DNA from 4 places in the Ningiella algicola genome. Region 2 is predicted to be linked to each of the others. Evidence: predicted binding sites of a transcription regulator. Region 2 holds the regulator's gene; each other region holds the start of a gene.
The links. The regulator FNR, encoded in region 2, switches genes on or off when oxygen is low (the NO sensors DNR and NnrR bind a similar motif). The targets are predictions, from matches to a motif close to TTGATCTAGATCAA.
Positions count from the first base shown of each region.

Region 1 (8,319 bases), 1.4 Mb from region 2:
CCTTTTTGGACCGACACCAAGAATGGCTATTTACGCGTTCGTCGATGTGCTCAAGCTAGGGCGATTGAAAATGAATGCTATGTGGCCATTGCTGGGAGTGTGGGCAACTTACCTAAGGTCGATAATGTGGATATCCAGTACGGACAAACAGCGGTTTTTTCTCCTTCTGACTTCGCCTTTCCCCACGATGCCATTGTCTCTGAAACTACGCCGAACACTGAAATGATGTTAATAGTGGATTTAGACTTAGATAAGCTTGTCCAGCTTCAAAACGAAGGGTCTGTGCGCAATTATCTTGATAAGCGGCGAGATTTGTATCGCGTTCAGTGGATTGGACCTAAAGGATAGTATGAGCCAGGCAAACAATAATGTGTGCAGCATCCTTGTTGTCGACGATGGCGATATTGAACTAAAGCTCATGGGGCATTATTTGTCGCGCGTAGAATGTTCAGCGCTTAATTCAGCTAAGCTAAATATTGCTGAGCTGCGCATTTTCATGGCTAAGTCCATATCACAAGCGCTTGATATTGCACGCAAGCAAAGCATTAGTATCTGTTTATGTGATTACTATTTGGATAATGAACTGGGTACCGACTTATACAAATTAATGCTGAAGGAAGGTCTAGATATGCCGCTTGTTATGGTAACTGGACTTGAGCAACATGACATTGATGAGTTGCTTATTTCTCAAAATATACAGTACGTATTACCAAAAGAAGATTTGTCGGTACAGAGCATCACACAGTGTATAAGGCAAGTCCTTAGCAAGAGCACAGCTAGCTGAAGATGTTTAGATTATGCTGAGTTCTAATGCTTTTAACACCGCCCTGGTTCTATCTCTTACGCCTAGTTTACTGAGGATACTAGACACCTGATTTTTAATGGTTCCCTCTGAACGAAAAAGGCTATCTGCCATTTCTTTGTTACTGCAACCTGCCGCCATCAGACGAAGAATCTCAGTCTCGCGCTTACTTAAGGGGGCCGGGATGGGTGCAGCTTCAAAGTTGACCGATTTCCCGGTGACGCCTTCAATCAGGCTTTCAGTGATAGCAGGCTGTATAAGCGTATTACCCTGATAAACCGTCTCAATGCTTGCTACTAATGTGTCCAGCGATACATCTTTGAGTAAATAACCTTTGGCGCCAGCTTTTATGGCTTGCATGACAGATTCATGATCATCGAATGTTGTTAGCATGATCACAGGTACGCTATGCTCGGCGGGTAATTCACCAAGCGCTTCAATGCCTGACTTTATTGGCATGCGGATATCCATCAAAACGATATCAATATCAGCTCGTAAAGACAATATTTCCAGCGCCTTTGCACCGTTTTGCGCCTCAGCGACCACTTCGACCTTGTCAGAAAGCGACAATAGACTTTTTATTCCTTGCAGCACAAGCGTTTGATCGTCCACAAGCATGACTTTGATCATGCGAGCTTGCCAGATTCGAAGGGAATTTGAACGTAGGTATTAAGCGAACGCGAATCCATGGCAAACTCAATACTGCCTTTTAGCAGCTCAATTCGTTCTTGCATGCCCTTTAAGCCATTGCCAAGCTTAAGCTCTTTTGGCATGTCTCCGTCGCTTTGAATGTTCATTTTGATTTTAGCCTTCGTTTGTCGAATCGTGACACTTAGTTTTGAAGCTCTTGAGTGTTTAAGTGTATTAGTCACCGATTCTTGTATGCATCTTACAATTGCATCGGCAATTTGAATATCATCAATAAGTAAGTCTTCGTCCAGCGTTAAATCGATATTTAACGCTGGGAGTTGCTCTGCGATACTATTGATTGCGCTGCGTAAATCTACTTGGCTTTTATCACGAATGTCACTTACGGCTTCTCGAACATCGCTTAACAGAAGCTTTGCAAGCGCGTGACACTGTTCTATATTCTCTTTTACTTCGCCAGAGCTCTTATGTTGTGCGATCTGCAAATTAATCGTCAGGGCGGTTAGGTGATGGCCCAATAGATCATGAATATTACGAGCAATACGCACACGCTCACTTTGTTTGCTTGCTTCGGCCAGCAGTGCTTGAGTGCTCACTAGTTGCCGGTTTGCTTCCTCTGAGCTTTCTCTTTCCCTTTTTTCATTCAAAGTCGCGCTGACCATCACAATCGCGAAAACGTTGAAGGTCCAAAAAAGCATTGCACTGAGAAACATAGCGTCGTTTCCCCAATAAAACGTAAATACAAAATAAAGCGGTAATGACAGCGCTGAGCCAATCATCAGAGCTGGTTTTATTCGAACAAAATAGGGAAGTGTTCCTCCTACAATCCCCATTAAGATGCTATTAAAACTTAGCGGAACCGTGAAGAAAATTGATAGTACAATACCTATCAGCGTGATGAGTAAGACCAGGCGAGTTTGCCTGTCTCGCTGAAAGGAAGCGTCGCGAGCAAGGCTCAGCCAAAACACGATAAAACAGACGTATAAGCCTATGGCAAGGCTTAAGTGCACCAATGAAAAGTTGTTTTTTAGCATTACATGAATGCTCATACTAGCGACAACCGTCCATGTAATAATGACTGACAGTTTATCTATACTGAGATAATTCAGTAGTATTTTTGGTATTGGGTTTTTCAAAATGTGTGGTGCGCTGGATTGTTCCATTCGCACAGCATAACAGCATGGTGTTGAAAATCACCATAGGCAAAAAGTCACATAATACTCACGCGTGTTTTAAGCGACGAGACCTTTTGCTAGTACTCGGTTGGATAGCAGAGATAAAAGCTCTAACTCTTCGTCGCTGCGCTTGCCATCAACGGCAGTAATATCCATTGCGACTTCGAATGCTTTCGCTGGATTTAAGTTGAGTTGACCACCAAGCTCGCGCAAAAACTCTCTCGCGCGGTCTTGTGAAATTGCTTCACGCGCTTGATGAATGGCTTGATTAATAAAAGCGGGCAACACTATACCGCTTCTCCACTCAAGTGATTCTGTGAGTGCGTCAAAGTAGTCTTGCTCGGTTAAGGTGATTTTTCCGTCAATTTGATACAGAAGTACAGCCATCTTGATAAGTGCTTCATTAAACTTTTGCGTTCCGACATCGAGGCGTTCTATTGTTTCTGACATGCGCACATTCCGTTGGTGAATTGACTGATTTAAGACCTAAGCTTTGAAATCAGGTTCAGTTTAATTTGTTAAAAAAGTGAAAAGTTGAAAGATAATTATCGATACCCTGGCACTAATTGAGGGTTTTCAATGTCTTGCAATATTTCAATGTTTTGTAAGGCAAGTTGGCAACCCTGATTCAGTATTCTGGCATCAGCAGAGCAGTCGACTTGCCACTGCCTGAGGATGTATGCCGCAAGTGCGCAGCGCACCCGCATTATTTTCTTGCCATTGTCCATGGCATAGTCCATCTCGATAGCACGGGAGTTCGCTATGCTTGGGTGAGGAACGAGGACTACATCAACGAAGCGATTAAACTGAGAGTCAGCGCTTGCAAGCTCATTCGCTTCGCTAACTGCGCCTAATTCGGACACTTCGCTAAACCGGGTGCATACAAAATCGCGAAAAGACTTCGATTTGCCGTCGTAAGCTCTCACGTGCCAACGGTGGCCATTATTAATGATCGCATGAGGAACTAACCGCCGCTGGCTTTCCCCAGAACTGACTGACACATATTTTACGATACAAGCTTGCTGATTGTGAATTGCGCGCATAAGCGTTGCAATTATGTTGATGTCTGGATGGATAAGCTGCACTGCTTCAAAGCAATGAGCTGATGGTTGAATATCATTGGTAATACCATCACTGAATCCTTTACTGACCGACTGCAATATTGCATCAGCGCTGAACGAAAAAAGTGCTTTGAATTGTTCTGTGCGGAAATATTGCTTAGTAGAATGATCAAGGACTAAATTGTTTTCTGCTAACTCTTTATATGCGGCAAAGTCTCGCGTGCTTGCAGCAAGTCCGGTTTTGAATCGAGAGATCAGATCATTGCGCGAAATCTTGCCAAAAAATTGCAGATTGAAGTCAATAAAGGCTAGTCGCTCTCGCTGCGATAAAGAAATATTATCTAAATGCTGTTCGAGAAGTGCATGAGTAGATACGATGGTCATGATGATTTCTTTTAATACTGTTCATATGTACAGATTGTACTGGCTAAATAATCAGTATGCAATCAAAATGATTAGATTCGTTTGCACTTGTTAGGAGTCGATTGAATCAATACACACCGGCAGCTTTGAACAACTGCAAATGCACATCAACCAGCGCAGCAATGTTTCGCTGATAGCCGCCGCCTATTACCGCAGCAACGGGTAAACTGTTTGCTTTGCAGTGTTCAAACACAAGAGTATCGCGTTTAAAGACACCTTCAGTTGTAATATCCAAGTGGCCTAAGTCATCATTTATGTGGATGTCTACACCGGCATCGTAGATAACCGCATCTGGCTGAGCATAAGCTAAGGCCATATCCAGTGCCTGTTCAACCGTTTCAAGGTAGTGTGCATCTTGACTATGTTTCTCTAACGAGAAGTCTAAATCCGAAAGCTGTTTACGGTAGGGGAAATTTTTTTCTCCATGGATGGATACGGTATAAACTGCTGCATTGTTAGCTGCAAGCTTAGCGGTGCCGTCTCCTTGATGGACGTCGCAATCAAAAATGAGAACTTTATCAATATCGTCGTGACTTAGCATATTAAGCGCGGCTAGGTAGAGGTCATTTACCATGCAAAATCCGGAGCCAAAGTTGGCAAAAGCATGATGGTAACCCCCTGTTAGGTTAAGCGCTACGCCATGTTTAATCGCAAGTTCTGCTGTAAGCACCGTGCCAGAAGCGGCAGTAAGCGTACGCTGTATCAGCTGTTTAGACCACGGGAAACCAATCCGCCGCATTGCTTTGGCGTCCAAGCTACCTTTGCACAAATCAGTGATGTACTGAGGGTCATAGACTTCCTTGAGGACATCTTCTTGCAATGGTTCAGGCGTGTGAAACTGTTGCTCGCTCACGCCTTTGGCAACTAGCGCATCTTTTATACCTTGATACTTTTCGATTGGAAAGCGATGACGATGCGGTAAGTCTAACTGACTATAAATTGGATGAAATACCAGTGGTGGATGCATACCAGCCCTGACAGCTAAGCGTTAACTTGATTACTGTCAAAGTCTCTATTCAGATTGCTTTTTATAAAGTACTTGATGTTTATATGTCTAGCACAATTGTGTAATTGGTGCTCGCTCACTATAATTGAGCCATCTAATGTCCATGTATGTTTTGGCCAATTTTGCTCACCCTATCTGAAATACAGTCTATTAATTCTCGCAGGTACTTTCGCGCCGTAAAGCGATTATTTTGGCGCATTGTTGGATTGGCTTTTTGCATTACGGTGTTGGCTATTCTCATTTCGTTCACGCTAGAAAAAAAATATACTGCCAAAGCATCTTTATTGCTTGAGCCGCCGACTCCATTAACGCTCTCAACGGAAGCAAAAGAGACGGAACCAGAGCCGAAGGATTTGACGAAAAATGGCGCAATGAAAATAAAAAAGCGTGATATCAGTGGTGAAAGCTACTTGGATTTTCTCAATACACAATATCAAGTGCTAGCATCTCGGCCACTTGCTGAGCGTGTTGTAAAACGGATGAAGCTAGATCAAAATCCTTACTTTGATATCAGCAAATTCAACGACAACCAAGGCTTAGTTTTGCGCATTATCAATGATATTCGAGCATTATTGCGAACGGCGCTTCCTTTCTTGCCGGCACAAACGACTCCAAAGTTAAGCGATGAGCAGATGAGCAAACGGCTTATACAGTTCGCCACTGATCGTTTACTGGCGTCCATCAAGGTTGTTCCAGTTGAAAATTCACATGTGTTGACGCTTGAAGTTGAAACACCCGACCCGTCGCTTAGCCATCGCATAGCAAATAACTATCTTCAAACTTATATTAATGATGATTTACGCATTAAAAAGCGTATGGGTGAAAAAACACTCGCGTTCATGCAGGAGCGACTGACCGGGCTAAGCGCAAACTTAGAAGAGTCTGAACTTGCCTTATTGGAGTTCTATGATAAGCAACAGCTAGGAACTAAAAACGGCTCGATAGATTTAGGTATAAATACCAGTGATCCCGTAGGCGCAAAATTCCAGTTATCCCCTCAGTTGGTTCAGCAAATGCGGAGCTTGCAAAGGGAGGTAGAAATAAACCAACACCTGTATAAAGTACACCTTTCTGAACTGAAGAGTATGGAGAGGCTTTACCTGTTACAACCTTGGTACGCTCGTATTCTGGAGCGAGCAAGTCAGCCAGAATCTGCCTCTAGCCCAAATCAGGTTCTAATTGTGTTGGTCAGTTTTGTGTTGAGCGCCTTACTTGGTATTTTTTTGGCTTGTTTGAATGAATGGTTAAATAGCGTGATTCGCTCTGTTGAAGATGCCGAATATAAATTATCGCAGCGCTGCTTGGGTGCACTTCCATATGATGATGAACTACATGCGGGTCGTAGCGTTTCTGACATGCTTAAGCACGACACAAAAGCCCCTGGTGGTCAATTTTTTGCTAATTCTTTAGTAGACTTAAGCGAGGGCTTATACTCCTTGCTAAGTACAAAGAATACAGCGTGCATTCAAGTAACATCAACCTTGCCAAAAGAAGGGGTAAGTACAGTATCAATTGTGCTTGCTTTCTTATGTGGACAAAGGGCAAAAGTGCTGCTTGTTGATGCAAATTTACGTGAGCGTTCGTTGGCAAAAGTATTACGCTTGCCCAAACATCAAGCCGGTGTGGTTGACATACTCTGTGGAACTCATAGCGTGGAGGAATGTTTAGTAAAGAATGAAAAGCTTGGCATTCAGATTTTGAGCGCAGGTTCACCAACACCAAAGCCTGAGTCTTTATTAAAATCAGAAGCAATGGAGGGGTTAATCGAGAAAGTTCGCGACGCTTTCGACTATATTTTTATAGATAGCCCTGCAATGCACTCTTATGATGATAGTATAGCGCTTGCGCGACTATGTGATTCGACAATATATGTTGTTAAAGCAGATGGTACACACTACGAATTAATTCAGTCCATGCAGTACAAGTTGAAAGAGAGCGGCAACCGGATCGAAGGCACAATCCTCAATCAGGCGCGATTTGCGCAAAATGAGTCAGAAAATGATAGCGATTGACAAAACCACCATAATTGAATGGACAGCACTTTTAAAAAGGCAATTTAGCAAGACCAAACTAACGCGTACCATGTTGATTTGTTTTGCTGTGCTCGGTGCTTTGAGCGCGTTAAGATTTGGAGCCGCCAGTTTAAATTATCATCATGCTACTAACGGTTTAGCGCAATTAAAAGCAGACCGTAATGAACTGGATGCAGATGATTTTGAATCAATCAGAAATGCCGCAACACAAGCGGAGTTTTACCATGCAAGCCATCCGTTTTATGCCGATATCTCAGCCCAAGTGGACGAATGGTCAGTGGTGTTAGGCATTAATGAAGCATCAGCACTTGATGAGGCAAAAGACAAGTATCTTCGCGCAACCCATTTGCGTCCAAGCTGGCCTGTGACTTGGGGGTCGCTTGCTATGATTAAGTGGCGTAAAAAAGAATTCGACCAAGAAATGCTCAAATATCTTAAAAAAGCAGATAAACTTGGTCCACACAAACCTGAGGTTCATATCTTGTTTGCTCGACTTGGCCTTGCCCTTTACAGCGTTAATCACCCAATGTACAAAGAAATAAGAGAGCAGACTCAACGACGCGTTGTAGAGGGTTTGCGCCACCCTAAAAGTCGACGCGACGTTAGAAGAGCAATCAAGAACACAAAGTCGATGGACTTCGCCTGTGCTTGGTCAAAGCAGCAAAACCAGTACGTATTTGACCGAATATTAAAGTGTGCTTGATGGCTTATCAGAGGATTTTCTTGAACTCGGTTTTTTCAGTTTAAGAGAGTTTGATATCATCGCAAGGGCAATAAATACAACAAAATAGCAAGCATTCGCATAGCCTTGTAATGGAAAGTCTACGCTAATATGAATACACATTCCTAATACTGCCACCGCGACCGCAAATGATGTGCCTTTAAATATGGAGTTCTTTCGTAAATACATGGCCCTAAATGCTTTATAGAACGTAAAAAGGCATATTGCTAGTAGAATGAACGCACCGACTAAGCCAAACTCAATAACAAACTGCAGATAGTCGTTGTGAGCGTGATCATAAAATGCCGACACATAATTTTGCTGATATTGTGGGAAAATACTGTAAAAACTTCCTGCGCCACTGCCAAAAAGCGGAAAGTCCTGAATTATGGGCAATGCGTCAGCAACAATCTCATCTCGAGACTCGTTTGCCAGGCTCGTTTGTGCTAG
Region 1 covers NZ_CP171821.2:3,969,681-3,977,999, forward strand. The annotation lists gene PN836_RS17260 (carbon-nitrogen hydrolase family protein) at 1-348, shown strand, start outside; gene PN836_RS17265 (response regulator) at 350-784, shown strand; gene PN836_RS17270 (response regulator) at 791-1,432, opposite strand; gene PN836_RS17275 (sensor histidine kinase) at 1,429-2,613, opposite strand; gene PN836_RS17280 (TerB family tellurite resistance protein) at 2,683-3,075, opposite strand; gene PN836_RS17285 (WYL domain-containing protein) at 3,171-4,070, opposite strand; gene PN836_RS17290 (histone deacetylase) at 4,177-5,076, opposite strand; gene PN836_RS17295 (polysaccharide biosynthesis tyrosine autokinase) at 5,223-7,127, shown strand; gene PN836_RS17300 (VpsP family polysaccharide biosynthesis protein) at 7,114-7,851, shown strand; gene PN836_RS17305 (O-antigen ligase family protein) at 7,837-8,319, opposite strand, start outside.
Region 1: a site for FNR is predicted at 5,103-5,116, ahead of PN836_RS17295 (polysaccharide biosynthesis tyrosine autokinase). Genes of this name have one in related genera too.

Region 2 (8,319 bases):
AAATCTTCGTGAACAAGGTAAGCGCCCAACGGCCCTTGAATTAATTCAAGGGCTTGAGCAGTATTCAGAGCGTGGACATGAATACGTCGAAGAACTAGAACAAATGATTAAAACCAATCAGGAGCTAATATAAATTGAAAACTGCAGCAACTAGCCTGAGCTTACTCTGTTTGGTATTTACCCTTTATCTCACAACTGCGGGCATTGCATTCGCAGAACAGCTACAAGTAGACTACAAAACCTTTTATTCACACCTGAGAAAGCTAAATAATGATGACACTCAAGGTTTACAGTTCGCTTTTGGCTTTGTCAATATCGACACCGGACGTTTGTGCCAGATTAATGCGGCGCGGATTTCTACTCAAAAACAACAGATTCCACTAGAGGTCAGCCCAGAAAATCGATTTACCATCCCCAGAGAGCGTGCGCTTCGCCTTGCTGATGCTATGATCATACTTGACATGGAGGAAGCAACAAACAAATGTGATATCTCAGTACAGTTGGAAACCAAACCTGAGTATCTGAAGGCGAATTATAGTTTTGAAGACATTGTCTATATTCGTGAGCAATATGAAGCCTTTTTCAATGAAATGGGAAGCTTTCTGTCGTTTATGATGCCAACGGTTGAAGGCCTGGTTGTTCAGTTTGAGGATGAAAGTCTTACAACGAGCACGCCTGCGGGTTACCAAGTCATTCAAGGTACACTAAACTTAGAAGAAGCGTTCTTTGAAGCGAAAAAGCCACTTAGATTGCCGGCTAAACCGTTACGCATAACAGCTCTAGCCACCAAGTAATAAATTAAACAGGATTCAGGTGAACTTATTCAGGTCGTGAAGGTAAGTCTAGCTGATAGCTAATTTGCTCACTCAGGCGCTGGACGCTTTCACGTCCTTTTTGTGCTAATTCTTCAGCTCTATGGAATTCAAGTAGGCCTACATCTCGTAGCTGAGGCTCAATCAATATATCCGGTGGATCACCCGCAAGCCTAGAGCGTGTCACGCGCGCTTGAAGTATCTCAAGGGCACTACTCATTACCCCCACAATGCCGGGAGACGTTTTTTTATTGGGTTTGGGGTCTGGTGAAAACCACTGTTTCATGAAACCCGTCGCACCTTTGCTGATTATTTCGTCGGTTTTTTGTTGAGAGGCTTTGTGCTCTTCTTCAAACTGCTCTATTAGCTGAGGGCGAAAATCAGCGCTTAGATTCACCGCGATAACAAAATCTGCCCCTAACTGGCGGCATTGATTCACGGGTACTGGATTAACCACTGCGCCATCGACTAACCACCTACCTTCATGCTCGATGGGGGCAAATAGAGCAGGGATTGCACAAGACGCCTGTATTGCATCGTTTATATCGCCTTTATTAAAAATGACTTCTTTCCCGGAATATAAATCGGTAGCGACTGCACTAAAGGATTTTATCATTTGTTCAAAACTGGGGGCGCAAAAGTCGTTTTTATGTTTATCAAATACTTTTTGGCCGCTAGCAAGGCCGCCGCGACGAAGGCCAATGCCAAGTAAACCGAATACTTGCCATTCGGTGAGCGTGTTTGCCCAGGCCTCGAGTTCATCGAGCTTGCCGCTTGCATAGGCTGCACCTACATATGCGCCAATGGAGCACCCAGCAACAATGTCTATTTTAATGCCTAATTCTTCAAGTGCCTTAATGATGCCGATATGCGCCCAACCTCGGGCAGCGCCCGCACCCAGTGCTAAACCAATTTTCACAAATACTCCTGTTTATTCGTGCACGTGTTATTGATCATCTTCTACTAATCACTTTATTTCCAGAATGGTGTTATCCGCATCTGGCTGGCTAAAGCTTTGTTCAAAAGCCTCATTATCAAAGCCAATGTCGCCTTCACCTTTAAATTTGGTATCTCGATTTAGGCCTTTAAAATCAAACATCGCATGGTCAAGCATATGAGAGGGTTTAATATTCTGCATAGCGCTGAACATCGACTCCACGCGTCCGGGAAAACGTTGCTGCCAGTCTTGAAGCATCATTTTGATATTTTTGCGCTGGAGGTTTTCTTGAGAGCCGCAAAGATTGCAGGGAATGATTGGGAAGTTCATTGCACTTGAATATTTTTGAATATCTGACTCTTTGCAGTAGGCTAGTGGCCTTATAACGATGTGTTTGCCATCGTCACTTAGGAGTTTTGGCGGCATGGACTTAATTTTGCCCCCATAAAACATATTCAAAAACAATGTCTCTAACATGTCATCACGATGATGACCTAAAGCGATTTTTGTTGCTTTAAGCTCGCTTGCCGTGCGATAGAGTATACCGCGGCGTAAGCGTGAGCACAGAGAGCAGGTCGTCTTTCCTTCAGGTACTTTTTCTTTAACGATGGAATACGTATCTTCCTCAACTATCTTATATTCCACTCCCAGTTCAGACAAATACGCTGGAAGAATATGCTCAGGAAAGCCTGGCTGTTTTTGATCAAGATTAACCGCCACAATTGAAAAGTGAATGGGTGCTATACGCTGAAGATACATTAATGAGTCGAGTAGGGTATAGCTGTCCTTGCCGCCTGATAAACACAGCATAATATGATCGCCGTCTTCTATCATATTGAAGTCGGCAATGGCTTTTGAGGTCTCACGGCGTAAGCGTTTTTGTAGTTTATTAAAACTATACTTCGATTTGCTCTGAGTAGTGAGTGAGCCATTTACTGACATAAGCTTTTCCTAAAACGTAATGCATAAAACCTAATACTTAAAACGCCGCCAGTATACGAGACTTATGACTGTAAATCACCCATAGAAGTACGCTTTATCGTTTGCCATTAAGCACTATTTTAACTGTGGTTTTATCACCAGGGTATCGCATGTGACATGATCAATAATATGCTCTGCAGTATTGCCCAAGAGCGCTGCAGATATACCCCGGCGACCAACCGAGCCCAGTACTAACAATTCGGCATCAAGCTTTTCACACACTTTAGGAATGATATCTTCAGGAAGTCCTTCTGATACAAATACCTGATCATCTGGTATGTCGTGCGCTTGCGCAATGGTATGCACGTCTTTCTCGTGTTTATCCTGGATATCTTGGTTATAAGCTTGCGCGTTAAAACTAGGTACTTCGATAGCAACATGCACCGGTGCGCCTGCAAAAGTGTTTGCCAAGTTGACTCGCGCGTTGACCATTTTCGCCAGGTCGCAGCTGATTTTTGTGACGCGTTCACTTAACAAATTGTGTACTTTATCGTTTGTATCAACACTGATCGAAGCGACAATATTTCCATTTTCTGGCCAGTCATGATCTTTTACCATCAAGACATTAAGTGGGCTATACCGCAATAAACGCCAATCGGAGGGAGTAAACAGTTTATGTGCAAATTTAGTATGATTTTTACATGCCTTTACAATCATGTCGCAATCTTCGTGAGTGGCGACGTCGATGATCCCTTGATGCAATGACTTATGCCATACAGATTTCACGGACACTTTTACACCAATAGTTTTTGCAGTACAGGCTTGCATGGCTTTGAGTTGACCGTTAAGCAGGGCGGATTTCATGTCAACGCGCTGTTCAGCGCTAAGAAAATTGGTCATGTCGTATGTTTCATCATAAATGCAACTGACTACTAAAAGCTCTGCATTAAGCTTTTTGGCCAAAAAACAGGCTCGATGATACGCAGGTTGTTCAGTGTGATAAGGGTCAAAAACGACGAGAATACGTTGGCATGTGAACACGCTATCGTGTGAGCTTAAGGTCATAATTTACTCCGTTATGTCGTTGCAGATTGTTATCCAGACTTCAGGTAGAGCACTTAAGCATTATAAAAAAGGTGGTTAACATATGCATGTAACCACCTTGTGCTAGATAAAATATAAAGGTAATAAACTTACGATTTCAATCAGACCTGCTAATTAACGGCAGCGAAGGGGATCTCTGACTCTGGCATTCGTTGCTTGAGACCATCAAAATCTACGATCGTGATAAGTTTACCGTCAACTTTAATTAAGTTTTCTTTTTGAAATCGTGTTAACAAACGACTAATGGTTTCAACCGTTAAGCCGAGGTAATTTCCAATCTCGTTGCGTGTCATAGATAAATTGAACTGCTTTGCTGAGTATCCTCGCTCATCAAAACGCTGTGAAAGGTGGCTAATAAAATGTAACAAACGCTCTTCAGCACTCCTTTTACTAAGAAGCATCATCAAATCATGGTCATGTTTAATTTCAGCACTCATGAACTTCATGATTTGTTGACGGAGTTTTGGATACTTTTCAGATACTTTATCTAAGGTTTCATACGGCAGTTCACAGACCATAGCAGTCTCAAGTGCCTGTGAATAGCTCTGATGAGTCTGGTCCTTTAAAGCGTCAAAGCCAATAATATCGCCCGGGAAATGAAAACCCACAATTTGTTCGACGCCATCTTTGTCACTAACATAAGACTTAAATGAGCCAGAACGTACCGCGTATAAGGAATGGAAAGCTTGACCAGAACTCACAAGCTTATCATGCTTATGTAAAGGACGTTTACGTTCGATAATGTCATCTAAAGATTCTAATTCAGACTTGTTAAGACTAACAGGTAGGCAAAGATGACTAAAACTACAGGTCTCACAATGTATGGAGAGCTCAGGACTGGTTGCCATGGCCACATTCCTTTTTATTATTCAGATCACTTTATACCGTGAACCATATTGAAAATCAAAACAAACGAGAAAATAATCAAACAAAGCGCCACAATGTATCGAAACGCTCTGTGTTGTAAAATAGGAATGATATACGATGCGCCTAAAGAAGTCGCAATTAAAGCGGGGAATGTGCCCAGGCCGAACATTAACATAAACAGCGCACCGCTAACTGCATCGCCAGCTGCTAAAGACCACGTTAGCGCTGCGTAAACAAGACCGCAAGGCAACCAGCCCCAAACAGCGCCGTATGCGAGCGCATAACTTGGGTTTTTAAAGGGTAAGCACTTTTTAGACAAGGGTTGAATCTTACGCCACAGGTATCCGCCAGCTTTTTCAAAATATGACAATCCTTTGTATACATCACTAATGTACAGAGCAAGTAAAATTAAAAATAAGGCACTTATCATTGTTAAGATGGGTAAGGTGGTGGTAATGGCGCTACTGGCGATAGCGCCTAGAAAGCCGGTTAGCGCGCCTGCCATTGTATATGAGGCAATGCGGCCGCTGTTGTACGATAAAATATAAACGATTTTGGACTCGCCTTTTGGGATAGCGAAGCTAAAAGCACTTGCGATACCCCCACACATTCCTACGCAGTGAACACCGCCAGCGAGTCCCATCAAAAAAGCTGATAGTAAATTGAATTCACTCATGTGCGGGGTTCATTAGTAGGATGAAGTATGATCAAATTTCTTTGTGATTTTCAGTCAAACTGTCTTTTTGTGATTCATCTGAGCATTCATCTGAGCTAAACGCGATGCTTTCGCATTTTGTAGGATTTGCTTTGTCATCTTGCTTTATATCATCATCAAACAAAATGCTATAGCCCTGACGTTCAAGGTCGTCAAACTGATTAGACTTTACGGCCCAAAAAAACACGCCTATTGCAATAGAAACAATAATAATGGCTAATGGAATTAAGACAAAAATAATGCTCATGGCTACGCCTAACAATAAGTTCTAAGCCTTATTATCGCATTAATCGTGTAGAGTTATATACCACTATTATCGAAGATAGCGACATTCCAAGTGCGGCCTGCCATGGCGAAAGTACACCGCTGACCGCAAACGGAAGGACAAGGAGGTTATACCCAAGCGCCCAAGCGATATTTTGTTTAATTTTACGTTTGGTCTTTTCTGCCATTTCAATTAGGTCAACTAGTGAATGTAAGCTAGGATTGAGTAAAATTACGTCTGCCGCATTCTTTGCAAGATCAGAGGCATTACCGACGGCAACTGAAACATCAGCTGCAGCAAGTACAGGTGCGTCGTTAATGCCGTCCCCAAGCATAATGAGCGAACGCGATTGGCTTTGTTGTTCTCTAATATGGCTGAGTTTATCTTCTGGGGAACAATTGCCAAAAGCATGCCTAATACCGATTTGCTTAGCAATTGCTTCGACATTGCTAGTATCGTCGCCACTTAAAATCCTTAGACTATATTTATCTAAGCGCGTTAACACTTCAATGACATCGTTTTTAACTGTATCTGTGACCCAAAAAGCGGCTTTTACTTCTCCGTCAACGGCCAGCAATACATTTGCGCCAGTCAACGTCAGACTAGCCTGAGCGTCAAGCGTGTCCTGGCTTATGCCCAATTGCGCTAACACGAAGCGTTTCGACCCGATTAAACACGCTGTATTATTAACGGTAGCACGAATTCCTTTACCAATTTCTGTGCGGTATTCACTTATCTGCCACTGAGATTCGTCTAAGGGGAGCGCGACATTGTCCAGACTGAACGCACGAGCGATAGGATGTTCAGAGCGACTCTCAAGTAAACAAGCAAGTGCCAGATAATGCTCGGCTTTGTCCTTTTCGACAAATATGCTTTGTGCAATTGAAAACTGTCCTTCTGTTAGCGTACCTGTCTTATCAAAGACGATGTCACTGGCATGAGTAACTTGTTCTAATGCATCGGCGCGTTTGAGTAAAATACCGATGTTATTAAGCTTTGCCATAGCGCACGTAAGCGCAGAAGGTGTGGCCAGTCCAAGTGCGCACGGACAGGTTGCGACTAAGACTGAAATTGTGATCCAAAAGGCGTGCGGATCGTCTTGAGACCACCAATACCAATAGGTTAGGGCGCTTATGATTAATACTGCGCTGACAAAATAGCGAGAGAGTTTATCCGCGATTAGCGCAACTTTGGGTTTACTGCCCATGGCCATTTCTTGCAGACGCAGAATCTGATTCATCATCGCATGTTTTAGGCCATTTGATACTTCAAGCGTGATACTACCCTGTTGATTTAGCGAACCCGCAAACACCCGATCGCCAACCTGCTTTTTAACGGGCTCGAACTCTCCCGTTAGCATGGACTCATCCGCCGTGGACTTACCATCAATCACAATGCCGTCGATAGGGATGGATTGCCCCGCTTTGACCAGCACTTTATCTCCCGTAATTAGCTGCTTGGCAAGTACAGACGTCCATTGACCATCACTCATTTTTAGAGCGGTAACAGGAATCAACTTGAGCATGTTTGAAGATATTTCAGTGGCCTTATGGCGAGAGCGATGTTCAAGATATCGACTTATCAGCAAAAAAAACACAAACATACAGATAGATTCAAAATAGACCTCACCTGCATCTTTATTTACCGCCAGCACACCTGCAACGTAGGTTGCAATGATCGCCACTGTTATCGGCACATCCATATTGACGGTTCTTGCCTGTATTGCCTTTATCGCACTGACGTAAAATATGCTGCCTGAATACAGCACCACTGGTGTAGTAAGAAGTAAACTTACTGCATTGAAATAGGAAATCGCCTCTGCATCAATATTACCAAAAATATCGAAATATTGACCCATTGCCAGCATCATCACTTGCATCGTCATAATGCCAGCAAGCCCTAACTTTTTAAGGTAAGCTTTTTGCTCTTTTTTAAAGGATGCTTCGTGATTGTCGCTTTGAAAGGGCAGAGATTCATAGCCAATCGCTTTCATTCTGCTTAACACACCAGAGAGCTTAATTTGATCGTTATCCCATGTTACCAATGCTCTTCTGGCAGAGACGTTGACCGATACTTGCTTAATTCCCTGCAACTTGGCGAGCTGTTTTTCAATCAGCCATGCGCACGCAGCACAGGTAATGCCTTCTACCGTAAGCTGGATTTGTTTGTCTTTGCCTTGTTCGAAAACAAACTCCTCTTGCAGCTCAGGCTCATCGTATACCGCAAGTTTTGACATGGTGTTATCAAGCGCTGCGTCACCACGGGCGGCTAGTTCTGTGCGAAATTCGTAATAGCTTTCAAGGCCATTGTCGACAATAGCTGAGGCCACCGCCTGACAGCCAGGACAACACATAAAGTGTGTTTGGCCGATTATGCTTACGGGATATTTGTCACCATCAATATTTGGGAGGCCACAGTGAAAACAGCAACCCTGAGAAACGCTTATGCTCATTGGGGATTAAAACTGATTACCTTTTCTTGTGGAAGATTTACGGTGTCCTGGACTTTCCAAGACTCATCCATTGGCAGCAAACGGATTCTCCACTTGCCTTTGATATCTTCATCGAAGCTGCTGCGGTATATGCCGTTAGCATCTCGAGATAAAAGGACATTAAAATCTTTATGCGCAAGGGTGACATGAAAAAACTCGAGCCTTAAAGCTTCACCGGTCTGTGGGGCTCCATCCAAAAACTCTATG
Region 2 covers NZ_CP171821.2:650,857-659,175, reverse strand. The annotation lists gene PN836_RS02900 (glucosaminidase domain-containing protein) at 1-133, shown strand, start outside; gene PN836_RS02895 (DUF2987 domain-containing protein) at 135-794, shown strand; gene rssA (patatin-like phospholipase RssA) at 820-1,731, opposite strand; gene ttcA (tRNA 2-thiocytidine(32) synthetase TtcA) at 1,780-2,691, opposite strand; gene uspE (universal stress protein UspE) at 2,806-3,735, opposite strand; gene fnr (fumarate/nitrate reduction transcriptional regulator Fnr) at 3,885-4,622, opposite strand; gene PN836_RS02870 (sulfite exporter TauE/SafE family protein) at 4,649-5,317, opposite strand; gene ccoS (cbb3-type cytochrome oxidase assembly protein CcoS) at 5,349-5,603, opposite strand; gene PN836_RS02860 (heavy metal translocating P-type ATPase) at 5,635-8,073, opposite strand; gene PN836_RS02855 (FixH family protein) at 8,070-8,319, opposite strand, start outside.

Region 3 (8,319 bases), 2.1 Mb from region 2:
TCATCGTTGAGCATCTACTTGTGCTCATTCTCATGTTCGTATTTTTAGCCTGCATACTCACCTTTGGTGTGGTGTATAACAGTACACGCGTCGCATTATCAGAGCGTGCCAGAGAGTTAGCGACTTTGCGTGTTTTAGGCTTTACTCGAGGCGAAATTTCTTACGTGCTGCTGGGTGAAGTCATGTTTATGGTCTTATTTGGTCTGCCTTTGGGCTGTTTGTGCGGATGGATATTGGTGCTGTCTATGGCTAGCGCCTTTGATACCGAAATGTTTCGCGTACCGCTGGTCATTGAATTATCTACATACGGCATCGCCGCAACTTTGGTAATTGTTGCGGCAGGAATTTCCGCGGCTATCGTGCGCAGACGCGTGGACACGCTTGACTTAATAAAAGTACTGAAAACGAGGGAATAATGATGAATAAAAGACACTCACGCATCGTGTTGTGGTTGGCAATTGCATTGGTGCTTTTACTAGCAATCGGATATTCGTTTCGCCCCACGACTGTGCTGACAGACATTCAGCAGGTGAGCAAGAATGACTTAGTGATAAGCGTCACAGAAGAAGGTAGAACCCGTATTCACGACACGTATGTACTCTCTGCACCAGTTACCGGTAACTTGCGCAGAATTGAGTCAGAGGTGGGCGATGAAGTGACGCTCTCAGATACCGTTGTCGCCATTATCGAACCGATTGACCCGGCTTTCTTAGACCCGCGCACCGAAGCGCAAGCCAAGGCTGATGTTGAAGCGACAGCATCGTCACAAACACTGGCTCAGGCGCAAGTTGAGCAAGTCGAAGCTGAATTAGAGTTTGCCTTAACAGAACTTAATCGAATGCGCGAACTGCGCGTCAATAACAGTGTTTCTCAACGAGAGCTTGATACCGCAGAACGCGTTTATAAAACCACGCGCGCTGAGCTTGCTACCGCTCAGGCTGCGCTGCAAATGCGGGTGTTTGAGCACGAGCGAGCTAAAGCACAACTGATGTCACCGGCAGCAGACCAAGCCCCTGTACCTGAGTGCGACTGTATCAATATTACGTCACCAGTCGATGGCAAGGTGCTTACTATCCTAAATAAAAGTGAAGGCGTGGTTCAGGCGGGCACACCCTTAGTTGAAATTGGCAATCCTCGTCAGCTTGAAATTGTAGTAGAGTTACTTTCTTTTGATGCCGTTAACGTTGAAATAGGCCAGCGCGCAATCATCTCCAATTGGGGCGGTCAAAGCGATTTAGAAGGCGTAGTCAGTCATGTAGAACCCATCGGATTTAAAAAGATATCTGCACTTGGCATTGAAGAGCAGCGCGTTAACGTTATTATCGATTTTACCAGTGATTATGAACAGCACGCACGACTTGGCCACGGGTATCAAGTAGACGTCACCATTGTACTAAATGAAATTAAGGATGTTCTCACACTACCGATTAGTGCGCTTTTCCGTGAAAATCAAGACTGGGCCATATACGCCGTTGTCGATGGCGAGGTTGAAAAACGCATTGTAGAATTGGGGCAGCGAAACAATTTCCATGCAGAGCTTTTATCCGGACTAGAGCAAGATGAATCATTTATTTTGCATCCTAACGACCAAACGGTAGATGGAGCAAAGGTGAAACAGCGTGAAACCTTATAAGACTCATATTTTATACACACCTTATATCAAGCGCACAAAATAGCTGAGCAGTCACAATACGACACGATATGCGCAACATTCTGGAGACAGCATGAAGGCCTTTAAGAAGATTTTTGTGATCATTGAACAAAACGACACTGAGCATCAGGCGCTTTACCGAGCGCTACAACTCAAACACCCAGCAAACACAGAAATCCTGTTGTTCATGAACGTTTATGACGCGAATATTGAATCAACGTTTATGTTAGATCTTGACCATATAGACTTAGTAAAGCGTTCGTTAATTGATTACCACACTCAAAAATTAGAAGAGCTAGCGTGTTATTCTGCTACAGACAACGTGCACTTTACCACTCAAGTCATATGGCAAGACACTGGATATATCAGTGCAGTAAGAGCCATTGATGACTACAAACCCGATCTTGTGATTAAAAGCTCACGCTTAGCCTCAGCCTTTGAACAATGGGTACATGGCGTTAATGAAGCGCAGATTCTTAAGTCTTGTCCATGCCCCATTTTATTTGCAAGGGAGTCAGCACAAAATCACACTCAAAGTAAAGGCCGAGCGGTGTTAGCCGCGGTAGACCCAGGGCAAAAACTGAATGAACAAAGTCATTTGGACAATAATGTGTTAAACAGCGCACTTGCGCTTTCAACTGCTCTGGACGCACCCTTACATGCCTGTCATTGCTTTGACCCTAGCTATTGGGAGATGTTTATTCAGGGCATCAGGCAAACTAATCTGCTTACCGACGTATTTCCAGAATTTACCAAAACCGTTGCCAATCAAGATATTATCCATGCACTGAAAGAACAGCATTATGAGAAGTTTACTCAAGGCTGCGAAGAAATAGTGCCGCATTTGGAACATCGTCATTTTGTGAATGGCAAGGCCATTGAGGCACTGCCAAAACTCGCCAGTGAACTGGGCGCCTCGACCATAGTGATTGGCACTACTTATCGAACGGGCTTTCTAGGCAGCACTGCCGAAAACATATTCAAACGCCTAGAGATTGACTTGTTAGTCGTAAAACCAGATGGCTTTCACTCGCCAATTTTAGTGAATGCATGAGTGCGGGCGTGCGGAAAAGGATTTTAGCAAAACTACTTTATACTTTGAGGGCATAACACCATCTGCTACTCTAATCGATGTTCAAACTTACCCTAGCATTGCTGGCAAACAAAACCAACTGAAGGCATATTTTACAGGGCGTAGCGCTCAGGCTCATGCTGCGTAGAATTCACAATTTTGACCTGTTGGGTGGCGTGCGAGTGCGCAAGCTCTGTGAATGCCGCGCGCTTGCTTCGACTCAGCGCACGTTGCCTTAGCTTATCGAGCGCCTCTTGGGAAACGAGAGTAACGCCTTTTTCCGTTACTCGAAAACCATTTTGCCTGTCTACCCTGGCGTTAAATCCTATCGTCACGCCCGGAGGAATATCGCACGCGGCATCGACAATCGCATTAAACACTTTTGCCCCTTTTCCTATTCGCACATTAGGTAAAATAACAGCGTCTTTAATGCTCACATCTTTCTCAATATGGACTTTCTCACACACCACACTGCCGGATATCTCGCATGCGTGTAATTCGCAACCGTGCCCGAGCAAAGAATCACTCAACGCAGCCGAAGCATTCGCCAAGGTGTAACAACGCGTAGGTGGTAAGCTGCTTGGCGCGCTTGATATTGGCCATAGTGGATCGTTTACATCTAGAGGCGCGCTGGCTTTGAGCATATCCATATTGGCACCATAGTAATTATCCAAGGTACCTACGTCTTTCCAATACGGAATGGTGTTGTTGCTATCGCGAAAACGAAATCCGTTTACCTTTGAGCGCTTAATGAGCGAGGGGATGACATCTTTGCCAAAATCGTGGGTCGAGTCGTGATTGGCTGCATCTTCGCGTAATACTTGAAGCAAGAAATCAGTTTCAAACACATAATTGCCCATTGAAGCGAGCACATGCCCTGGTTTATCTGCTAAGGGGCTAGGATGTTCGGGCTTTTCTTCAAATGCAGTGATTTGCATTTTGCCATCAACCTGCATGACCCCAAGCTTACCGCGCGCATCTTCAATGGACGATTCGATGCATGAGACCGTCATATCTGCCCGGCTATTCGCGTGCTCACTCAGTAGCAGGCGATAATCCATTTTGTAGATATGATCCCCCGACAATACCAACACGCGCTGTGGTTTAACTGACTCAATGAACGCGATATTTTGATGCAGCGCATCGGCGGTTCCCTGATACCAGTTTTTTGACTCTTGTTGGGAGGCCGGCAATAACTCTAAAAACTCACCACAATGATGATTGAACTTACAGCTTTGACCGACTAAATGATTCAACAGCGTTTGTGCTTTATACTGAGTCACAATGCCGACCTTTTTAAGCCCCGAATTAATGCAGTTCGACAGTGGAAAATCGATTAAGCGATAGTTAGCGGCAAATTCCATGCATGGCTTGGCGCGCGTTTTTGTAAGCTCATGAAGGCGGCTACCCTGCCCGCCCGCTAAAATCAACACGAGCGTACTGCTCAACAGTTGATCGGTTTGTGATTCATGCATAGCAATCATTATATCGCCTCTATTAAATAACAGTTAGTAAGTGGGTATAGGTGACTAAAATTGCCACATGCTGACTTGATTTCGGTTAACTTGCACCATCAATGCGCACCGCCAATACATCTTGTTTGACGCCGTGCAACAACTCGTTGGCGGTAGCACCTAACAGCAGCTTTAGTCCCGAACGGCCATGGGTGCCAATCACAATCAGATCCGCGCCAATATCATCTGCCAGTGACTGAATCTCATCTGCAGTGCGACCGGTGGGAACATACACATTTTCCTCAGGGATTTTGTGTTGCTTTGCAATTTCACCCAAACGAGTGCGAGATTGTCTTTCAATGTCAACGACAAAATCGCCGCCGACGCCAGTAATATAGGGCTGAAAATACACCGGCGGCAAAGTCACAAATACAAGACTACAATCGCTTGGCTTTGCCGCCGAACTTAGCGCTCTTTGCAGCACACGGTCGTACTCTGAGTAAATATCTATCGCAACTAGAATGCGCTTGTAATTTTTCATACTCATTTCCTCATTTAAACCTTAAAACCCAGTGCTAACCTTTAATATTTATTTTGTGCTGGTCTTTGATGGCATGTTCGGTTTTTGGAATAGATACATGCAGCACACCTTTTTTAAATTCTGCGCTGATCTTTTCTTGATCTACGCCGTTGGGCAAAGCAAAACTGCGTTTAAAGAAACCATAGCTTCGTTCCATGACGTGATAGTCTTTCTCGCCATCTTTGCTCGTTTCGGTTTTCTTCTCACCTGTTAAAGTCAATACACCTTCTTTCACCTCTAAACTTACATCTTTGGTGTCAAGACCCGGTAATTCAGCTGAAATATCGTAAGACTTTTTGCCCTCTTTAATGTCTACACGCGGATTTAGCATCATGCCTTCGGGTGCCATGCTTGCTCGCTCCAGATGCTGAAACGGCCAGCGTTTAGAAAAGTTATGGAGCATATTGTCAAACTGATCCCAGCCTGTTTCCAACTGCAGAAAGTTGTGATTATGCTTTTTTTCGCTATGTTTTGAAGATTGAAGTTCAGACATCGCTACTCTCCTGTTATTCACTGATAAAAAGATTTACTCACTTGTATTCCAATGCATTAACGCGAGCATGGAAACATCTGGATTTAATCAAATCCAAGGTGTCCTATTTTGATAAAGATCAAACATTGCAGAATTTCTATCAATGCTGATTAAAGAAACAAATCCACCTTCGCTTTTGCCCTGAGTGCATCAAGGTCATTGATGACGACTTTACGATGTTTAATGCTTAAAATATTCGCTTGCTGAAAGGCAGTCAGCACCCGACTTAGGGTCTCAATAGCCATGCCAATATAGCTGGCAATATCGGTGCGCGTCATGCTCAAACTAAACTCCACACTCGAACATCGGCGTTCGCTAAACCGCTTCGATAAACTCAAGATAAACTGAGCAACTCGCTGCACACTGCAGCAATTAGTTAGGCTTAATAACATCTGTTGATCGCGCACTAAACTATGACTCATAGCGCGCAGCAAACTACTTCGAAAAGCCTCTGACTTGGCCAATAAACTGTCGATTTCCCTTTCCGTGTAGCACACCACACTGCTAGTCTCGAGAAAAGTAAGCTGCTGGGAGTGCACAAAACTGTCAAAACCATCCACGCCTACAATATCCCCCGGATAGAAGAAGTCAGTAATATGTTCATCCCCATTGACGGTGCATACAGAAGCTTTTGCAGAGCCCGAACGCAACTGATATACCGCTTTAAATACATCACCTGCACAATACAGCACTTGCTTGCGCTGATAGATGCGATGAGAGTTACGAGTATTCGAGCGAGTCGCAATACTATCTTCACTTTGATAAGCGCTTACTCTTTCGATTTTGTTGGGGCGTAGAGGCAATACATTTTCCATTTGGACACCACTTAAGTTGTTGATTAACACCGTCTTAAGCATCGAACCTGAATGCTCTACTACAGACGTTTATTGGGTTTCTATAATCATCATATAGCCAGAAATTACCCGCTCATATTCGCAGTGATGCGTAAATTATTGCGGAAACTACGTAGGTCTAAAGTCAGATGAGATTAAGGCTCTTCTCGATGGTATTTTAGCGCTTGGCGAAAGGACTTAATGTCAACGTGTTCGTGGTGAATGACCAATAAAAATCTATTGTGCAATTGATGTACGTCAAAATTAAGCTGTGTAACAAACGCTAGCATGAGCATGGAAAGACAATAAATTCACTCATGATCAGGAAAAACTAATGACTAAGCGCGACGAATATGTTGAAAAACTCAAACAGACCATTGATGAAGTAAACGAAAAGCTCAGTGAACTAGAGGCGAAAGCTGCTGAAGCCCAAGCTGATGGAAAAGCAGAAATTGAAAAGCAAATTGCTTCCCTGAAAGAGCAAGCGAAACCGCTTACTGACAAAGTCGAAGAATGGAAAGGAGAGAGCGAGGAAAGGCTGGACGAAGCCTTAAAAGAAGCGAAAAAAATACGCGATGCTTTTATACACTCCTATCATTACTTTATATCGCAAATTAAATAACCTGCACTTAGAATAAATAAAACGCAAGGTTTTAGCTGGCGAAGCAAGGAGGACAAGTTGCAAGTATTAATAGGCTACTGCTCTTCTCAAGGGCAAACTCGAAAAGTAGCACGATTTATTATGTCGCATATAGCGCGTCAAGGTCATGGTGTCGAGATGCTTGAACTCAAAAATAATACTGATATCGATGTGTCGCAGTATGACAGGGTTGTGCTTGCAGCGTCTGTGCACGTGGGGCAATATCAGCGTGTGCTCACTGATTTTATTGCGGCTCATACCAAATTGCTTAATACCTTGCCTAGCCTGTTTGTATCGGTTTCCTTGGTCGCAGCGGGGCATGATGCTGACGACTGGCGCGAGCTCGACAAAATAGTTGATGACTTAAGCGAAGCAACAGCGTGGCAGCCTAACAGCACGATACAAGTGGCAGGGGCTTACTCACCCTCTCAATATGACATTTTCACTCGTTTTATCATGCGCCGCATCATCGCTAAACGAGAGCCAGAACGAAACCTTGATGAAGACCATGAATATACCGATTGGGACAAGCTGCGTGAAACTGTTGATGCTTGGTTAAAATAGTAAAACAAGATATGGCAAACAGAACCAGGCTTATCGCCTGGTTCATTTTTTTTAATTGCACCAACTCGGTTTATCAAGGGATTCAGATAAACAGCCACCGCTCATTCCGGCATTTTGGGCAGACGTTTTCACCGCATAAATATCGCAAATATTGCTCCGATTGGGTCCTTCCATTTTTAGTATAGCGTCGTTGACACTGGGTAAATGCTTGCAAAACAGTACCTCAGTTTGCGTATCGAATCCTGCTAAAATTTGCTCTGTGTTTTGATTTTGTTTGACTTGCGAATAATCAGATACCACGGTATTTGCTCGGCTTTTATAATTATCAAAATAGTCCTGTAGCTTTATGCGCAATGCATCAGCATTGTTGTCATTCGCACTAATTTCACCGTTTTGCACTGCCGAAATTAGTGCGTTTGCTTGTGCTGTAATTCTATCTATCTCAATCATATTAGGAATTAACGCAAGCATCCCGCAATGTGACGGTGCAGCAGCAAATTGACTATTGCAAACACTGTTTCCAGCACTGGCAAACTGTTGCGCATTAGGCATGTCAGCTTTCCACGCTGCCGTTGCTGCAGCTCTGTGCAAAGCAATCTTAAGCGCTGTGTCGCTGGCTTTTTCTGCCTGCTCAGAAGCTTGTCTTGCTAAATCAGCTAAAGCATCTTTACTGGTTTGTGCAGTGATGAAGTCACTTTGCTGCGCAGCGCTTTGTAAGGCGAGATAATAGTTGGTAAGCGCAGCGTTAGCCTGATGCAGGGATAATGATTCACACCCCGACATCATAATACTGACCGTGACAAGCAATAGTATTTGCAGCTTTTTCATGATCTTGCTCCTTGGATAAAGTTAACGACTAGCTCTTCGGTAACATCGGGAATATCTTTGCCTAATAATACTTCTGCCAAGATCACGCTAAATAGGTGTAACCACTCTTTGTTGCCATATTGTAGCGGATGTTCAGCAAAGAATGAGTTTAACTGCAGTAAGGTT
Region 3 covers NZ_CP171821.2:3,284,359-3,292,677, reverse strand. The annotation lists gene PN836_RS14340 (ABC transporter permease) at 1-416, shown strand, start outside; gene PN836_RS14335 (efflux RND transporter periplasmic adaptor subunit) at 416-1,633, shown strand; gene PN836_RS14330 (universal stress protein) at 1,725-2,705, shown strand; gene glgC (glucose-1-phosphate adenylyltransferase) at 2,837-4,207, opposite strand; gene PN836_RS14320 (universal stress protein) at 4,284-4,718, opposite strand; gene PN836_RS14315 (Hsp20/alpha crystallin family protein) at 4,753-5,250, opposite strand; gene PN836_RS14310 (helix-turn-helix domain-containing protein) at 5,400-6,104, opposite strand; gene PN836_RS14305 (hypothetical protein) at 6,457-6,744, shown strand; gene PN836_RS14300 (flavodoxin domain-containing protein) at 6,802-7,326, shown strand; gene PN836_RS14295 (hypothetical protein) at 7,378-8,154, opposite strand; gene PN836_RS14290 (hypothetical protein) at 8,151-8,319, opposite strand, start outside.
Region 3: a site for FNR is predicted at 5,359-5,372, ahead of PN836_RS14315 (Hsp20/alpha crystallin family protein). Genes of this name have one in related genera too.

Region 4 (8,319 bases), 2.1 Mb from region 2:
TAAAAAAGTATGCTCTAGAAGCTCATTGGCCTTTTAAGGCTAGAAGTGCGCGGATCTTCACCAAGGACAGAGCTAGCAACATTAAAAAGCTCACAAACAGTCCGAATACATTTGTGCTGACCCAAATAGTCAAATAACAAAAGAATCCTTTGACAGATGGCGGCGGACCATACACTTTTTAAGTATCGACTTTTCTCGCTCTAACCGATTAACTTTGGCTTCTAACTCCTGAATACGCTGCTGCTCGGCGGTTAAAGCCTTCGATTTAAGCGTAATACCTATACGCTCTGATTCAAGTTGTTTTACCCAAATCCGAAAGGTGTTTTCATGCACCTCTAACGCTCGACTGGCCTCGGTATATGGGTAATCTTGATCTAAGACTAAGCAAGCCGCATCGTTTTTAAATTCCGGGCTGAATGACCGGCGCTTTCTCTTTTCCGTTGGAAGCCTCTTCTGTAAGTGTAATGCTACCACTTAAAAAGGTGTACGGGTTTATTCTGCCACTACAAGGTTCGGAATAAGCGCTCAAGATTACTTTATCCGCATGCACAAACCTAAACAGTAAAACGAACATTCAAGTTAATCAACAAAACTAATTTCATAACTTAAGCTTCAACTACTATTTTAACACTTATTTCGAGAACGATTCAGATACAAAACACGGAATAGGCTCGTATGGGCAGAGTAATTAGAACAAACACGCTAAAAAACTTTATTGTAAACATTATGTTACTACTTTGACTCAGTAATATTATTAATGCTTCTGTATAAAATATTGACACGAATTGTATTTGTATGAATTATATACTAACAACTTAAATAAGGACATTTTAAAATAATGAAACATATTCAAGAAACCCTCCAAATTGATCCCATCTTTTACTCTAACGTAATTTCCAAAATATCAGCAGGAATACTATTGAGTATTCTTCTGCTAATGGTCAGCGGCTCCTTTAGCTCACATGCTAGTGAATTGAGTACAACCGACTACATTGCAGATACAAGCGCAGAAGACTGCCCAGCTGATGTAGAGTGTATAGAGGCACCTGGCGTTAGACCTGACCCCTCATTCAATCCTTGTATTGGTGGATGCGGCGGTGGAGGTGGCGGTAGCGGTGGTGGTGGTACTAACCCTGGTGGCGGTGTTGGTGCTCCTCCTCCAATAAGCCCGGCAGAGCAATGCATTGTTAACGTGGAAAGAAACCACGCAAGTGTGATAAGTCAGATAAGTCAAACGCGAACCATCGCTTTATTTGCATGTAGTGTTTCTGGGTTAACTGCAGGTGCACTTGCCGCGATGTTTACTGGTGGGGTGGGAGCTGTGCCAGCGGGCGTGCTAGTCGGAGGCGCATGTGTTGCATTTGTCGAGCAAGCCGCAGCTCAAGCTGTTGAAAGAGCCGATATCAAAAAAGCTGAAGATGCAGCGAAGTGCGATTAACGTCAATGATTCAGGAGAATTTGATGGTTAGCGAGCAAGCACAAAAAAAATTCGATGATTTCATACCCAGTATTTCAATGGCCATCTACGCGCGAATTTTTAATAAAAAGTCATCACCTAACACATTATGCTTGGGGCGAATAGTAGATGTTGGGGTTTTATATACGATTTTTTATCTGATTATTCTTGGTGGTGAATCCCCACTCGATTACGAAAATACGATTTCAATCTTATATCTATCGATGGGCGTAGCGTTCGTTAGTTTGGTACTGGTTCTATTCGATAAATTCGGCGATGCAAATGATTCAAAGTCTAGGTCAAAGTTTTTTTACACGATGCTGATTTTGACTTTAACGAGTGCAGTATTCGTTTTTTATTTGGTGAGTCAACTGAACACCTATGCGACGACTGATCATAATGAATCCAATGCCAATCAAGTCGAGAGTTCCTACAACGATACCCCAGATCTAACTAATGCCGAACGTGATAGACTACAGCATGATGCCTCTCTTGATGGGGTTGATTCTTCTAGAGTTGGCGACTACATGCAATTGCCGACATCTGAAAAGGCTAATGACACTGAAATCTCGATAAAGGATTTAGACGACGACTCTAGGGAATATGTTGAAATGATAGGTTCTATGTTCTCGACCGAAAAATTGGAAGATTATGATTCGTTTCTACGCAGCTATGATACGCTTTCACTGCAAACCCCGGAAATGGCTGACTTATTTCTTGCGCGCGCAATTACAGGAGATGCTCCACTGAGCGTGTTCAACGAAATGCTAAACAGAGGGGCTAAATTTACAGGCGAGCATGTTTCTTTAGTTGTGACTACCAAGTCCTTAGAGGATATTAAACTTCTTCAGAATCTGGGTATGGATATAACTTTGGAAAGCAGCTCTGGAACTAATGCTCTGGTAGATGCATTGTTAAACACAGAACGAGCAGAGTTATTCGATTATTTCTTGAGTCAGGGGCTTGCAGCGTTTTATGAATCAGATAAATTAATGCTGCAAGTCATTGAGCGTTCACAAGAATTATCTCTGGGGAACAGCTATATCGAGAAATTACAAGATAATGGTGTTTCTATCCCCGAGGGATATAAGAATCTGAGCGACGAGCCTTGATACGTTCGTTTGTGTAGTTTTATCAATATTATGACTTTAACCAAGAGAGGATCGTTAGTTAACTTATGCTTAACACTTAATTATTTTAGTCATTCATTTATCGAGGGTTACCTATATTTGGTTGACCGAGAGCCATGCAAGTATAGGTAATGTTAAAGCTATATACTATCCTCTGTAACAACTGATTTTAAGGCTTGTTTCGCGTGTTTCAAATTAAGGTTTTACAGAGAGTATTGAAGTAAATTCGCTCCTAACAAACGAGTGATCTAGACCTTGATACTGAAAGCTGGATTATGGGATAAGAAAATCCTAACCTCAACATGTTACTTGTTCAAGCTATGTGTTGTTTTAGAACTTTAAGTACCATAGGCAGAACTCATTGGACTGAATCACTGCATGCAACGCCTGGGGCAATGCCGCTTTCGGGGCAGCCGGTGGCCTTGACAATAGATAAGGTATTTTACTCACGCAACGATATTATTGAGTCTAACGAGTGAGCCAACGCTATGCTAATTTTTAGATGAGGATTTTATCTAAATGCCGTTGCGCTTTCATCTCAAGAGTGACCAATTCCCCTTTGTAAAATACGCTGTTTATAATCCACGGAATCGGCATCCGATGGCCGTCGCTTTTGTTTTTAAGATGATGGATGGTAAGCGGCACATTTTTACTTTCTGCATATTCTCTAAGCAGCTGATTGGTATAAAAGTCGGTGAAGGGGCAGGTGTTTGAGTAATACGCAGTGATCCCTTTGTCGTCGGGGCATCGGCCTTGTTTTGCACTCGCCAATATGGCTGGGAAGTTTGCCTTAGCGTTTGTTTTTAAACCCCATAGCTTAAAAAATGGCGGCGCTTCATCTATTACCTCGAAACCTTGCAGCTTTAAAAATTTTGAATCACTCATAAAAGGACGTTTTTTATCGCTCGAAATGGCCACGATCCCATCCATATTTTGAGCGTCTGCCATGCATTGTTGCAACAAACGTTTGCCGTTGCCCTTTCCTTTAAACTGACCCGACACCCAAAAGCAATTAATCACCATAAAGTTGCTTCCTGTCAAGGGAAGCCAAGAATGTTCAATAGGCACATACTCAATAAACACTTTGCCCCGCACATCCATTTTCTGGAATTTATATCCATTTTTAAACTGGCTTTTCAGCCAAGCTTTTTTCTTTGTATAGCCATCCAAACATTTCTTATCACTGATAGCACAGCATATATGTTGTTCTTCAATGTTTATGTTGTTTAAGTCTACAATTTCCATATGTTTTTGCTCACTTTATATTTATCTGATGCTGTGCGCCAAATGGCTCAACATGCACAACTACATCTTTTACATTGAATTGATCAGCCATCAGCGACTCAATGGCGTCTGCGATATCATGTGACTGAATCAAAGATAAGTCTGCGTGGACAGTGACCAGAATGTCTGCAAAATGCTCTTTTCCGTGGCTTCTGGTGCGCAGTCTTGTTACGCCAATTACGCCATCTATACCTTCAATTTCTTGGGATATGTCTTGGGCGTCTACGGTGCTTTGGTCCACCAGAATAGGAATGGCTTTTCGAAACAGGCGATATGCCAAGTAAAACAGCATAAATGACATCAGTACGGCAAACACGGCATCCACCCAGTACCATCCGCGTGCAGCCAACTGCCAACCGACAATCACCGTGATACTGGTTAGCACATCACTTACTGTATGGCTCACATCAGCGTGTAAAATATCAGAATCGAGCTGAATAGCCCAATGCCGCTCCCAAAACGCAAGCGCTACATTAATGCCCAGTGCGCTTATAAGGAACACAAGCCCCCAGCCACTTTGTTCAACTGGCTGTCCAAAACGCTCAAGCGCGCTTAACATAATTTCAAAGGCAACAATGACCAGTAAGGAGGCCAGTACAAAAACGGCTAGCTGTTCGTATTTTTGATGACCATAGGTATGCTCTTCATCTGCTGGCTGTTCAGCAATATTCATTGCAAACCAAGCAATCACATTGTTAAACACATCGGTAGCCGAATGGATTGCGTCAGCAACAATAACGCTGGATTGTGTACTTAAACCAATAATGAGCTTACACAGTGCAACGCAAAGGTTAACTGCGCCCTCAACCAGCAATACTTTACGCACATGCATTTAATAATTGCTCCTACGGTGTGACGAATTCCTCTTGAAATATACTGGGCTTAAACTGTTATGACTCGTTTATGCCACGAATACACGCGCGCAGTAAACATTCAAACGGGTTTAAAGACCAAAACCTTGACGCGGGTCAAGTTCGCTCTAACTAAGCCTTGTTAGTTTTAGCACGGATATAAAGAAGCGTTAGTGTAAAGCGTTTACTTGCAATGCATTACCAACAACAGAGGTGAGGAATGAGCCAGTACAAAAAAATCATAGTCGCAATTGATATTAATGCAGATTACCAAAAGGTGATTAAAAAGGCCTTGGGGATTTGCGAGTCACCAAAAGATTTAACCTTGGTTTACGTGCCGCTACCTACCGTTTACATTCAGCCCTACCTCTACGGAGCAGAGTATAACGTTGACGACGTAGATAGGCTGCAACGAGCAAAAGACAGCTTGGGTGATATTGCTAAAGAGTTCGATTTAAGCGAAGAGCAAACCATTTTAAAAACCGGATATGCTGGCGATGAAATCAAGCAAATCGCTGATGAAAATCATGCCGACCTTATCGTGATAGGCACCCATGGAAGAAGTGGCATTAAATTGCTTTTAGGGTCAACGGCCACATCGGTGATACACGGCGTGAATCAGGATGTATTGGCAGTGCGTATGCATGACGATTGAGTCAGCTCTCAGCTTGCCACCTTGCATAGTAGGTGGAACTTCATTACAAGGTATCTGCGTTTAATCAGAGGTTAAAATATGATCACAACATCCATTTTCCCTGGCCGTTACGTGCAAGGAGACGAGGCATTGGGCGTGCTTGCAGAAGAAGTCGCCCATCATGGCAACAAAGCTTTAGTTTTGGCCGACAAATTTATCATGGAGCACCAGCGCAGCGCTATAGAGTCAGCGCTTAGCGATATGAATGATGCGCTATTGGAGCCATTTTCTGGCGAATGCTGCGACGACGAAATTCAGCGTTTGGTGGCACGTTTTTCTGCTAGGCAATGTAACGTTGTGATTGGTGTTGGCGGGGGTAAAACATTGGATACGGCTAAAATGGTCGCCTTTGAACACAAATGCCCGGTGGTACTTGTGCCAACTATAGCATCTACTGATGCGCCGTGCAGCGCACTGTCAGTTATTTATAACAACGATGGCAGCTTTTGCCGATATCAAATTCTTGAGCACAACCCGAATGTGGTGCTTGTGGATACCCGTATGATCACCCAAGCACCCGCGCGCTTTTTGGTAGCTGGCATGGGCGATGCATTTGCGACTTGGTTTGAGGCGGAAGACTGCCGAATTAAACGTGGCGCTAACATGACTGGGCGCGTTGGTCCCATGAGCGCATATGCACTCGCACATCTGTGCCATGAGACGCTCTTGGAGTTTGGCGCACATGCAAAGCTTGCCTGTGAAAACCAAGTAGTCATCCCTGCTCTTGAACATATTGTTGAAGCAAACACGCTCTTGAGCGGACTCGGATTTGAAAGCGGAGGCTTAGCTGCGGCGCATGCTATCCATAACGGTCTAACTGTTAATCCCAATACTCACGCGTTTTACCACGGTGAAAAAGTGGCTATTGGCCTACAGGCCATGATGTTTTTAACCGACCGACCCAGCGCGATGATTGATACCGTATTTGATTTTTGCGAGCAAATTGCACTGCCGGTTTGCCTTGCTGATATCGGCATACATGCGCTTAGTGAGACTGAGCTTATGGCAATAGCAGAAGCCGCATGTGCACAAGGCGAGACCATTCATAATGAGCCTTATGAAGTGACTGCAAGGCGAGTGATGGATTGCATTAAAATGGCAGATGCAGAAGGAACAAGAAGAAAGCGTTTACAATAATTACCGTAAACGCTGCATTCATTAAGCTTTCTTAAACAGGATTCAGGTTAACTAATACGGCCCATATTGATTATAGCGAGTGTAGGTGTAAGGAACGACTTCATATTCGGGCTGTAAAAACGCAACCACATTCACCAGTTCGTCAACGGTCATTACGTGATTATAATTTGGCATAATCGAGTTACCATCAGCATCCGTTGTATAGTCCTTATGCCCCCTTGAGATGCGATGCGAAGGATTTATGATGCTGGTGACCAACTCTGCATAAGTCGTAATTTTCATTGACCTTCCGCCTAAAGGAACACGCGTTGTGATCTCACTTTGAGTGGCGGCAACCTCCGCCTCCATGCTGTCTAGCGAATGGCATCCAAAACAATTATGTTCAATCAAGACATGTTTTCCCTTTTCGGGGTCGCCTTCTGGCAAGCTAAAGCCTCTTGGGGAGTCAGCGCCCATATTGCATCCACTTAAAAAAGCGATTAACGCGCCACATAACAGGGGAGTCTTAAATTTCATGGTAAGTCCTTAGTGTTTGTATTTTCAAAGAGCTTGAATCACGCGCGCTTATGGTAGACGTTTTTACATATGTATATTCGGTCGCGGCGAGTAAGCCTATTGCTAACACTACGCGCTCTTATGTGGTCTAAGTTGACGTATATCAAATTATTTACAGATAAGTTTCGTTACATACTTTGCCAGCAAAAAAGTATTGCAAATTTACCAGCGTAGTCTCAGTCACTTTTTCCAGCGACTCTTGAGTAAAAAAGCCTTGATGACTGGTAATGAGCACGTTTTCAAAAGTAGCCAAACGATCGTAAGTATCATAGGGAATAGACTCACAACCATCAGAATCTTCCAAAATTTCTGATTCCATTTCATAGATATCGACACCTAAATAGCCAATTTTTTTGCTTTTTAAACCGGCAATTAATGCTTGAGTATTAAAAAGTCCGCCGCGAGAGGTATTAATCAGCATCACGTTGGGCTTCATAAGGCCAATGGCGTTGTGGTCAATCATATGCTCGGAGTCTGGCGTGAGTGGGCAGTGCAGGCTAATAATGTCTGACTCTTTATACAGGGTGTCTAGGTCAACGTAGGCATTCCCAGCCTCGTCAACTTGGTTATCTGGCGCAATGTCATAGCAAAGCACTCGGCTACCAAAACCGTTTAAAATACGAATAAAGGCTTTGCCGATTTCGCCAGTGCCAATGACTCCAACGGTTCTGTTTTTTAGATTGAAGCCCAGTAGACCCTCTAGCTCGTAGTGGTTGTCTATGGCTCTGGAGTAGGAACGCAGTAGTTTACGATCGAGTGCTAAAATAAGGGTAATCGCATGCTCGGCAACGGCAGTATGGGAGTAGTAGGGTACTCTAGATACACTGATATCGAGGGTTTTTGCATAAGCAATATCCACATTCGAAAATCCACGACAGCGCAAGGCGATATGGCTAACTTCATATTGCTTTAAGGCGTCAAGCACCTGCTTGTCGATAAGATCATCCACAAACACCGATACGGCATCAAAAGGCTTTGCTAGCGCGACAGTTTCAGGGCAAAGTTTGCATTCTAAAAATTCTAGCTCAAAGCCAAAATGATGGTTTTGCGCTGCAAAAAAATCCTTGTCATAGGGTTTACAGCTAAACACGCCCACTTTCATGAATGACTCCGTTCAAATAAATGAAGGTTAATTGAGTCGTTAAGTGTGCACGTTTACCAAAGACTGAACTTGATCCCTATCAAGTATTTGCTGCATCCAACACCATGCGC
Region 4 covers NZ_CP171821.2:3,272,286-3,280,604, forward strand. The annotation lists partial or broken gene PN836_RS14235 (transposase) at 175-474, opposite strand; gene PN836_RS14240 (hypothetical protein) at 839-1,438, shown strand; gene PN836_RS14245 (hypothetical protein) at 1,462-2,568, shown strand; gene PN836_RS14250 (YoaP domain-containing protein) at 3,085-3,831, opposite strand; gene PN836_RS14255 (cation diffusion facilitator family transporter) at 3,842-4,702, opposite strand; gene PN836_RS14260 (universal stress protein) at 4,942-5,376, shown strand; gene PN836_RS14265 (glycerol dehydrogenase) at 5,455-6,552, shown strand; gene PN836_RS14270 (c-type cytochrome) at 6,604-7,068, opposite strand; gene PN836_RS14275 (2-hydroxyacid dehydrogenase) at 7,220-8,209, opposite strand; gene PN836_RS14280 (response regulator transcription factor) at 8,289-8,319, opposite strand, start outside.
Region 4: a site for FNR is predicted at 4,829-4,842, ahead of PN836_RS14260 (universal stress protein). Genes of this name have one in related genera too.